Regions from separate parts of the Streptomyces sp. NPDC059008 genome, predicted to be linked through region 1. Evidence: predicted binding sites of a transcription regulator. Region 1 holds the regulator's gene; each other region holds the start of a gene.
What was found. Region 1 encodes HrcA, which represses chaperone genes, less so after heat shock. Its sites were predicted from a motif close to TTNGCACTCNGNNNNNCNGAGTGCNAA; they were not measured.
Positions count from the first base shown of each region.

Region 1 (3,243 bases):
CGGCGCTCAGGACGGCGGGACGCCGAAGAGGGCGGCCAGGGCGTCGCGCTGGGCGCGGACGAAGGCGGCGTCCACCACGGCGCCGTGACCGGGGACGTACACCGCGTCCTCGCCGCCGAGGGCCAGCAGGCGGTCCAGGGCAGCGGGCCACTGCTGGGGCAGCGCGTCCGGGCCGGCCTGCGGTTCGCCGGACTCCTCGACCAGGTCGCCGCAGAAGACGATCTCGGCGGCGCCGTGCCGGCCGGGCACCAGGACCGCCAGGTCGTGGGCGGTGTGGCCGGGACCGACGTTGGCGAGCAGCACCTGCCGGTCGCCGAGATCGACGGTCAGCTGGCCGTGCACATGGTGGTGCGGGGCGACCAGCAGATCGGCGGCCTCCGCGGCGGCGTCCCGCGAGACGCCGTGGCGCATCGCGTCGTGCCGCAGCTCGTCCTTGCCGCGCCGGAGCAGCTCGCCCAGGCCGGCCGCGCCGAACACCTCGACGCCGGCGAAGGCGGCGGTGCCCAGCACATGATCGAAATGCGGATGGGTGAGCGCGACATGCGTCACTTCCCGACCCAGCACGCCACGGATCGCCCGGCGCAGATCCGCGCCGTCGCGGATGCTCGCACCGGTGTCCACGATCATGACGCCGGCCGAGCCGGTGATCACGCCGATCGTCTCGTCCCAGCCCGGCATCCGGCGCCTGGCGACACCGTCACCGAGCTGTTCCCACCCGGCCTCTTCCCAAGCAGTGCCCATACCGAGACGCTAGCTCCATCGCGATAGCGTTGCCCGGCGGATCGGCCGAACACGGTCATCGGGCGGGCGCCGCGCAAGGTCGCCCTTGCCGTGGCCGTGCTACCCGGCCGTACACTGGCTCCGGGTCTGGCACTCGGCTTGCGTGAGTGCCAGGAGTAACGAAACGGCGGACGGCCGGACTGGAGGTGCGCGGGATGCTCAGTGAACGCAGGCTCGAAGTGCTGCGCGCCATCGTCCAGGACTATGTCGGGACGGAGGAGCCGGTCGGCTCCAAGGCGCTCACCGAGCGGCATCAGCTGGGGGTCTCCCCGGCCACCGTCCGCAACGACATGGCAGCCCTGGAGGACGAGGGTTTCATCGCCCAGCCGCACACGAGCGCGGGGCGGATCCCGACCGACAAGGGCTACCGCCTCTTCGTCGACAAGCTGGCCGGCGTCAAGCCGCTGTCCAGCCCGGAGCGGCGGGCGATCCAGAACTTCCTGGACGGTGCCGTCGACCTCGACGACGTGGTGGGACGCACGGTACGGCTGCTGGCTCAGCTGACCCGGCAGGTCGCGGTCGTGCAGTACCCGTCGCTGACGCGGTCCACGGTCCGGCACGTCGAGCTGCTGGCACTGGCACCGGCCCGGTTGATGCTCGTACTGATCACGGACACCGGGCGGGTCGAGCAGCGGCTCATCGACTGCCAGACGCCGTTCGCCGAGACCTCGCTGGCGGACCTGCGGGCGCGGCTCAACAGCCGGGTCGTGGGACGCCGTTTCACGGATGTGCCCCAGTTGGTGCAGGATCTCCCGGAGTCCTTCGAACAGGACGACCGCGGCACGGTCTCGACAGTGCTGTCGGTGTTGCTGGAGACTTTGGTGGAGGAGACCGAAGAGCGGCTGATGATCGGCGGCACCGCCAATCTCACGCGCTTCGGGCACGACTTCCCCCTGACCATCCGTCCGGTGCTGGAGGCCCTTGAGGAGCATGTGGTGCTGCTCAAGCTCCTCGGCGAGGCCAAGGACTCGGGCATGACCGTACGTATCGGGCATGAGAATGCCCACGAAGGCCTGACGTCCACATCGGTCGTCACGGTCGGCTACGGTTCGGGCGACGAGGCAGTCGCCAAACTCGGCGTGGTCGGACCGACCCGCATGGACTACCCCGGAACGATGGGAGCGGTACGCGCAGTGGCACGTTACGTCGGACAGATCCTGGCGGAGTCGTAAGTGGCCACGGATTACTACGCGGTCCTGGGCGTACGGCGCGATGCCTCGCAGGACGAGATCAAGAAGGCGTTCCGCCGGCTGGCGCGCGAGCTGCACCCGGACGTGAACCCGGACCCCAAGACCCAGGAGCGGTTCAAGGAGATCAACGCCGCTTACGAGGTCCTGTCGGATCCGCAGAAGAAGCAGGTCTACGACCTCGGCGGGGACCCGCTGTCGCAGTCGGGCGGAGCCGGTGGCGGCGCGGGCGGCTTCGGCGCGGGCTTCGGCAACTTCTCCGACATCATGGACGCCTTCTTCGGCACGGCCTCGCAGCGCGGACCGCGCTCGCGCACCCGCCGCGGCCAGGACGCCATGATCCGGCTCGACGTCGAGCTGAACGAGGCGGCCTTCGGTACGACCAAGGACATCCAGGTCGACACCGCCGTGGTCTGCACGACGTGCACCGGTGAGGGCGCGGCGCCGGGGACCTCGGCGCAGACCTGTGACATGTGCCGCGGCCGCGGTGAGGTCTCGCAGGTCACCCGGTCCTTCCTCGGCCAGGTCATGACGTCGCGGCCGTGCCCGCAGTGCCAGGGCTTCGGCACGGTCGTGCCGACGCCGTGCCCCGAGTGCGCGGGCGACGGGCGGATCCGCTCCCGCCGCACGCTGACCGTCAAGATCCCGGCCGGTGTCGACAACGGCACCCGGATCCAGCTCGCGGGCGAGGGCGAGGTCGGCCCCGGCGGCGGACCCGCCGGTGACCTCTACGTCGAGATCCACGAGCTGCCGCACCCGGTCTTCCAGCGGCGCGGCGACGATCTGCACTGCACGGTCACCATCCCGATGACGGCGGCGGCGCTGGGCACGAAGTGCCCGCTGGAGACGCTGGACGGGGTGGAGGAGATCGATGTGCGGCCGGGCACCCAGTCCGGGCAGTCGATTCCGCTGCACCAGCGCGGGGTGACGCATCTGCGGGGCAACGGCCGCGGCGATCTCATCGTCCATGTCGAGGTGCAGACCCCGACCAAGCTCGATCCCGAGCAGGAGGAGCTGCTGCGGCGGCTCGCCAAGCTGCGCGGCGAGGAGCGGCCCACGGGCCAGTTCCAGCCGGGGCAGCAGGGGTTGTTCTCGCGGCTGAAGGACGCGTTCAACGGGCGGTAGGCCACGGCCCGAGCCGGCGCGCCCAGGCGCGTACCTGCGCCGAGCCCCTGATGCGGGGGCTCGGCGTTTCCCGTGACACGATGTGCTCATGTCCACCGCACTGACCGATCTCTGCCGCCATCCGATCGTGCAGGCGCCGATGGCGGGAGGC
Region 1 is NZ_JBHYJC010000004.1:43,018-46,260, forward strand. It holds gene ACFWZH_RS07930 (MBL fold metallo-hydrolase) at 7-741, opposite strand; gene hrcA (heat-inducible transcriptional repressor HrcA) at 936-1,952, shown strand; gene dnaJ (molecular chaperone DnaJ) at 1,953-3,092, shown strand; gene ACFWZH_RS07945 (nitronate monooxygenase) at 3,181-3,243, shown strand, end outside.

Region 2 (3,243 bases), on a different contig from region 1:
GCCGGGCGTCCTCGGGGGACTCCGCGGGAAGCGGTGCGCCGTCCGCGGCGTCGCAGGGGTCTTCCGACTCCTCCAACTCCTCCGACTCCTCCACCGAGGAGGCGGAGATGGCAGAGATGGCGAAGAAGGTCCGGGACGCCGAGAGGGCGGCGGACGACGCCGACGCCGACGCGGCCGAGGACTCGCGGTGAGGAGCCGGTGAACGCCGTCGGGGCGGCACCCCCTGGGAGGAGGGTGCCGCCCCGACGTATGTGCGGACGTGTGATCCGGGAGGGATCAGCGTTCCGATCCGGAGGATCAGAAGTCCATGTCACCGCCCGGCATGCCGCCCGGAGCGGCCGCGGCGGCCTTCTCCGGCTTGTCGGCGATGACGGCCTCGGTGGTGAGGAACAGCGCCGCGATGGAGGCGGCGTTCTGCAGCGCGGAGCGGGTGACCTTGGCCGGGTCGATGATGCCTTCGGCGACCAGGTCGACGTACTCGCCGGTCGCGGCGTTCAGGCCGTGACCCGGGGTCAGGTTGCGCACCTTCTCCACGACGACGCCACCCTCGAGGCCGGCGTTGACGGAGATCTGCTTCAGCGGGGCCTCCAGGGCCAGCTTCACAGCGGCGGCACCGGTGGCCTCGTCGCCGTCGAGCTCCAGCTTCTCGAAGACCTGGGAGGCCTGGAGCAGGGCGACGCCACCGCCGGCGACGATGCCCTCCTCGACGGCCGCCTTCGCGTTGCGAACGGCGTCCTCGATGCGGTGCTTGCGCTCCTTGAGCTCGACCTCGGTCGCGGCACCGGCCTTGATGACCGCAACACCGCCGGCGAGCTTCGCCAGGCGCTCCTGCAGCTTCTCGCGGTCGTAGTCGCTGTCCGAGTTCTCGATCTCGGCGCGGATCTGGTTGACGCGGCCCTGGACCTGGTCGCTGTCGCCGGCACCGTCGACGATGGTGGTCTCGTCCTTGGTGATGACGACCTTGCGGGCGCGGCCGAGCAGGTCGAGACCGGCGTTCTCCAGCTTGAGGCCGACCTCCTCGGAGATGACGGTGCCACCGGTGAGGATGGCGATGTCGCCGAGCATGGCCTTGCGGCGGTCACCGAAGCCCGGGGCCTTGACGGCGACGGACTTGAAGGTGCCACGGATCTTGTTGACGACCAGGGTCGACAGGGCCTCGCCCTCGACGTCCTCGGCGATGATCAGCAGCGGCTTGCCGGACTGCATGACCTTCTCCAGGAGCGGCAGCAGGTCCTTGACGTTGCCGATCTTGGAGTTGACGATCAGGATGTACGGGTCGTCGAGCGACGCCTCCATACGCTCCATGTCGGTGGCGAAGTACGCCGAGATGTAGCCCTTGTCGAAGCGCATACCCTCGGTGAGCTCCAGCTCCAGACCGAAGGTCTGGGACTCCTCGACGGTGATGACGCCTTCCTTGCCGACCTTGTCCATGGCCTCGGCGATCAGCTCGCCGATCTGGGTGTCGGCGGCGGAGATGGAGGCGGTGGAGGCGATCTGCTCCTTGGTCTCCACGTCCTTGGCCTGCTCCAGCAGGGCGGCGGAGACGGCCTCGACGGCCTTCTCGATACCGCGCTTGAGGGCCATCGGGTTGGCGCCGGCGGCGACGTTGCGCAGGCCCTCGCGGACCAGGGCCTGGGCCAGGACGGTCGCGGTCGTCGTGCCGTCACCGGCGACGTCGTCCGTCTTCTTCGCGACCTCCTTGACCAGCTCGGCGCCGATCTTCTCGTACGGGTCCTCGAGCTCGATCTCCTTGGCGATGGAGACACCATCGTTGGTGATCGTGGGGGCGCCCCACTTCTTCTCGAGGACGACGTTGCGGCCCTTGGGGCCGAGGGTGACCTTGACGGCGTCGGCGAGCTGGTTCATCCCGCGCTCGAGACCGCGCCGTGCCTCCTCGTCGAACGCGATGATCTTGGCCATGTGAAGTGGTCCTCCCGGACGGGGTGGATTTCTCCGGATCGGCACCCGTGCCCGCGACGGACGGTCCGTGCGCCGTGTGGTTCCTTGCCCCACCCGGCGTCCGGACCTCACCGGCCCGATCCAAGTTCTGTCACTCTCACTCGGAGAGTGCTAACGCCAATGATTAGCACTCGGGCAGGGCGAGTGCAAGCCGCCTGGAGGGGGTCGGCGAGGGTCGGCGGGTGGGCGAGGGGTGAGCGACGGACGGGCGCCGGCCGCCCGGCGGGGTGCCGCCGGGGCGCCACGCGGCGGCGAGCGGCACGGAGCGGGCGCAGGCGGGACGGGGGGCGGGCGCAGGCGACGGGGGCTCAGGTCCCGCCGCAGGGAGGGCAGGCAGAAGGCCCGTACCCCGTGACGGGGTACGGGCCTTCTCTACGCTGCAGTCGGCCCGCGCCTCAGGCGCTCACCCTGACCATGTCCGCCTGCGGCCCCTTCTGGCCCTGCGAGATCTCGAACTCGACCCGCTGGCCCTCCTCAAGGGTGCGGTAGCCGTCCATCTGGATCGCGCTGTAGTGGACGAATACATCCGCACCACCGTCGACCGCGATGAAGCCGTACCCCTTCTCCGCGTTGAACCACTTGACGGTGCCCTGAGCCATGCCTAACTCCCCTATTACTGGCCCTTGCGCAGGACCGCACTCCGCGGACCCGGGTCAGACCTCACCCCGCGAAATGGCCCGTGGGGTGTGCGCCGGAACGCGTCGACCGCCGCTGAATGTATCTGCACCGATGCCCAGCGCAACAGGTCAATCGGACGAGAATTCTGGCGCCGGAGAATCGGCAATATGCGATGAAATCCCGTTTCTCCGGGGCAAGTCGGGCCGGGCATAGCGCACGTAAGCGACAAATGCCGCACACACTTTGAGCACAACTCTCCGCGCTTTCCTATGCGTTCGGCACGTGCGCGGAGTTATCCGGAACGGAGATCACCGCAATGGTATCCCCTTTCACTAAGCGGAATTGCCCCGTCCGATTTCAACGGACGGGGCAATTCCGGTCAAGTAGGTGAAGAGATGGCGCAAATTAGCGCTCACCCGTCGACCGATCGGGGGTGACCGGTCAACAGTCACCGGGCGCGTGCTTCCTCAGCAGCCGCCGGCGACCGCCGGGATGATGGAGACGCCCGCACCGTCCGGGGTCGGCGTCTCCAGGCCCTGCTCGAAGCGCACATCGTCGTCGTTGACGTAGACGTTCACGAAGCGACGCAGCTTGCCCGCGTCGTCCAGTACACGAGCCGCGATGCCCTGGTGGTTCTTCTCCAGGTCGGCGATCACCTCGGAGAGG
Region 2 is NZ_JBHYJC010000002.1:208,708-211,950, reverse strand. It holds gene ACFWZH_RS03870 (hypothetical protein) at 1-191, shown strand, start outside; gene groL (chaperonin GroEL) at 298-1,920, opposite strand; gene ACFWZH_RS03860 (cold-shock protein) at 2,355-2,558, opposite strand; gene ACFWZH_RS03855 (MoaD/ThiS family protein) at 3,045-3,243, opposite strand, start outside.
Region 2: groL (chaperonin GroEL) is a predicted target of HrcA. The motif match lies at 2,084-2,110, and genes of this name have one in related genera.

Region 3 (3,243 bases), on a different contig from region 1:
GGCCATGTCGCCGAGCATCGCCTTGCGGCGGTCACCGAAGCCGGGGGCCTTGACGGCCACCGCGTTGAAGGTGCCGCGGATCTTGTTGACGACCAGGGTCGACAGGGCCTCGCCCTCGACGTCCTCGGCGATGATCAGCAGCGGCTTGGAGCCACCCGCCTGGATGACCTTCTCCAGCAGCGGCAGCAGGTCCTGGATCGAGGCGATCTTGCCCTGGTGGATCAGGATGTACGGGTCCTCGAGGACGGCCTCCATACGCTCCTGGTCGGTGACCATGTACGGCGAGAGGTAGCCCTTGTCGAAGGCCATGCCCTCGGTGAAGTCCAGCTCCAGACCGAAGGTGTTGGACTCCTCGACGGTGATCACACCGTCCTTGCCGACCTTGTCCATCGCCTCGGCGATCAGCTCGCCGACCTGCTTGTCCTGCGCGGACAGACCGGCGACGGCGGCGATGTCGGCCTTGTCGTCGATCGGGCGGGCGGTCGCGAGGAGCTCCTCGGACACGGCCTGCACGGCGGCGTCGATGCCCTTCTTCAGGGCGGCCGGGGAAGCGCCCGCGGCGACGTTGCGCAGGCCCTCGCGGACCAGCGCCTGGGCCAGCACGGTGGCGGTGGTGGTGCCGTCACCCGCGATGTCGTTGGTCTTGGTCGCCACCTCCTTGACGAGCTGGGCGCCCAGGTTCTCGTACGGGTCGTCGACCTCGACCTCACGGGCGATGGTGACACCGTCGTTGGTGATGGTCGGGGCACCGAACTTCTTGTCGATGACGACGTTGCGGCCCTTCGGACCGATCGTCACCTTCACCGTGTCGGCAAGCTTGTTCACGCCGCGCTCAAGGGCGCGACGGGCGTCCTCGTCGAACTTCAGGATCTTCGCCATGGGGTGCTTCAAGTCCTCTCATTGCGATCCTCGGCACGCAGTGGGGACCGCTGGGTCAAACGAACTGCGCCCCTGCCCCGGGTTGTTTAGACGCGGGAACCAGGGGCGCAGATCACGGCAAATCTGGGTGACTTACTTCTCGACGATCGCGAGCACGTCGCGGGCCGAGAGAACGAGGTACTCCTCGTTGTTGTACTTCACCTCGGTGCCGCCGTACTTGCTGTAGAGAACGACGTCACCAACGGTGACGTCGAGCTCGACGCGCTTGCCGTCCTCGATGCGGCCCGGGCCCACGGCCAGGACGACGCCCTCCTGGGGCTTCTCCTTGGCGGTGTCCGGAATGACCAGGCCCGAGGCCGTGGTCTGCTCGGCGTCGAGCGGCTGGACCACGATGCGGTCCTCAAGCGGCTTGATGGCAACCTTGGAGCTGGCGGTCGTCACGATCCGACCTCCCCCTTCGGAGATCTCACGGGGTTAACTGTCTGAGGTGGCGACCAGGTGGATCCGTCGTCGCGGGTGCCGGACCTGCCCGTCGCTGTGTGTTTGGCACTCCCCACTGGAGAGTGCCAACGCCGAGACTATGACGCGGTTAGCACTCGGTCAAGCGGAGTGCCAGCGCGCCGGGGGCGGGTTCCGCTACGCCGGTTGACCGCGCCGCGGCCAACGGGTCCGCCACCGGGGAGGGTTCCCTGCCAAATCGGACACACCTTCCCGTTCTCCGGCAACCACCCCCCGGACCACCTCGTCTACTTCCCCGACTGCCGGGCCTGCGAACCGGGCCCGGGCGTGCCGTGTGGATCGGCCCGGACCGGGTCCGCAGGCCCTGACCACCGAAGGCGGAGGAACCCGTGCGTGGACTGACCAGCGCTCCCCGGCCGGCCGGGGAGCCGGAGAGCGACGCCGAGCGCACCATGACGTTCGCCGCGCTTCAACGGGCGCCGGACCGCCGCAGGACCGAGGCCCGGCTGCTCGCCCTCGTCGTCCTGACCGCCGTCTTCGGCTACGCCTACACCGGTCTGTCGATGACCGGCCGGCTGCCCGGCGGCCTGGCCGGCTTCGCCGTCAGCATGCTCTTCGTGGCGCTGGTGCCGCATCTGGTCCTGCGCCGCTTCGCCCCGCGCGCCGATCCGCTGATCCTGCCGCTGGCGACCCTGCTGACCGGGATCGGGCTGGTCCTGCTGCACCGGCTGGACATCACCTACGCGCAGACCCCGCGTCTGAAGATCGCCGAGGCGGCGAGCGGCCAGCTGGTGTGGACGGTGATCGGGGTGGCGGTCTGCATCGCCATCCTGCTGGTGCTGCGCGACCACCGCATCCTGCAGCGCTACATCTATCTGACGATGGCCGTCGCCCTGGTGCTGCTGATGGCGCCGGCCTTCTTCGGCGCCGACATGTACGGCGCCAAGCGCTGGATCCTGCTCGGGCCGCTGTCGCTGCAGCCCGGCGAGTTCGTGAAGATCATGATCTCGGTGTTCTTCGCCGGCTACCTCACCGTCAACCGCGATGCGCTGGCGCTGGCCGGACGCCGCGTCATGGGCGTCCAGCTGCCCCCGGGAAGGCAGCTCGGGCCGATCTTCACGATCTGGGTGATCAGCCTGCTGGTGCTGGTCTTCGAACGGGACCTGGGCACCTCGCTGATCTTCTTCGGCGTCTTCGTGATCATGCTCTACATGGCCACCGGCCGCGCCGGCTGGGTGCTGTGCGGCCTGCTGATGGCCACGGTCGGCGCGGCCGTCGTCGGCTCCCTGGAGCCGCACGTCCACGGCCGCGTCACGGCCTGGCTGGACCCCATGCGGGCCTTCACCAAGGAAGGCCGCGCGGAGCACATGTCCGACCAGCTCGGCCAGGCGCTGTTCAGCTTCGGCAGCGGCGGCATCGGCGGCACCGGCCTGGGCCAGGGCCACCCCGAACTGGTCGGCTTCGCGGGCAACAGCGACTTCATCCTCACCACCGTCGGCGAGGAGCTGGGCCTGGCCGGGGTGATGGCGGTGCTGATGCTGTACGTGCTGCTCGCGCAGCGCGGGCTGCGGGTGGCGCTGACCGCCCGCGACCCGTTCGGCAAGCTGCTCGCGGTCGGGCTCGCCGGGGCGCTGCTGCTCCAGGTCTTCGTCGTCTCCGGCGGCGTCACCGGCCTGATCCCGCTGACCGGCAAGGCCCTGCCGTTCCTGGCCAAGGGCGGCTCGTCACTGGTCGCGAACTGGGTGATGGTGGCGCTGCTGCTGCGGATCAGCGACCATGCGCAGCGCCGCCGCGAGCCGGAGGGCGCCGGCCGCGACCGGCCGCGCCGGCGCGGGCGCGGCCGCCGGGCGACGTAGGGCCCACGCCCCGCCTGGACCACAATGGTGCAGGTGACCGACCTCGACA
Region 3 is NZ_JBHYJC010000010.1:123,016-126,258, reverse strand. It holds gene groL (chaperonin GroEL) at 1-879, opposite strand, end outside; gene groES (co-chaperone GroES) at 1,012-1,320, opposite strand; gene ACFWZH_RS15485 (FtsW/RodA/SpoVE family cell cycle protein) at 1,791-3,194, shown strand; gene ACFWZH_RS15480 (methyltransferase domain-containing protein) at 3,219-3,243, shown strand, end outside.
Region 3: groES (co-chaperone GroES) is a predicted target of HrcA. The motif match lies at 1,469-1,495, and genes of this name have one in related genera.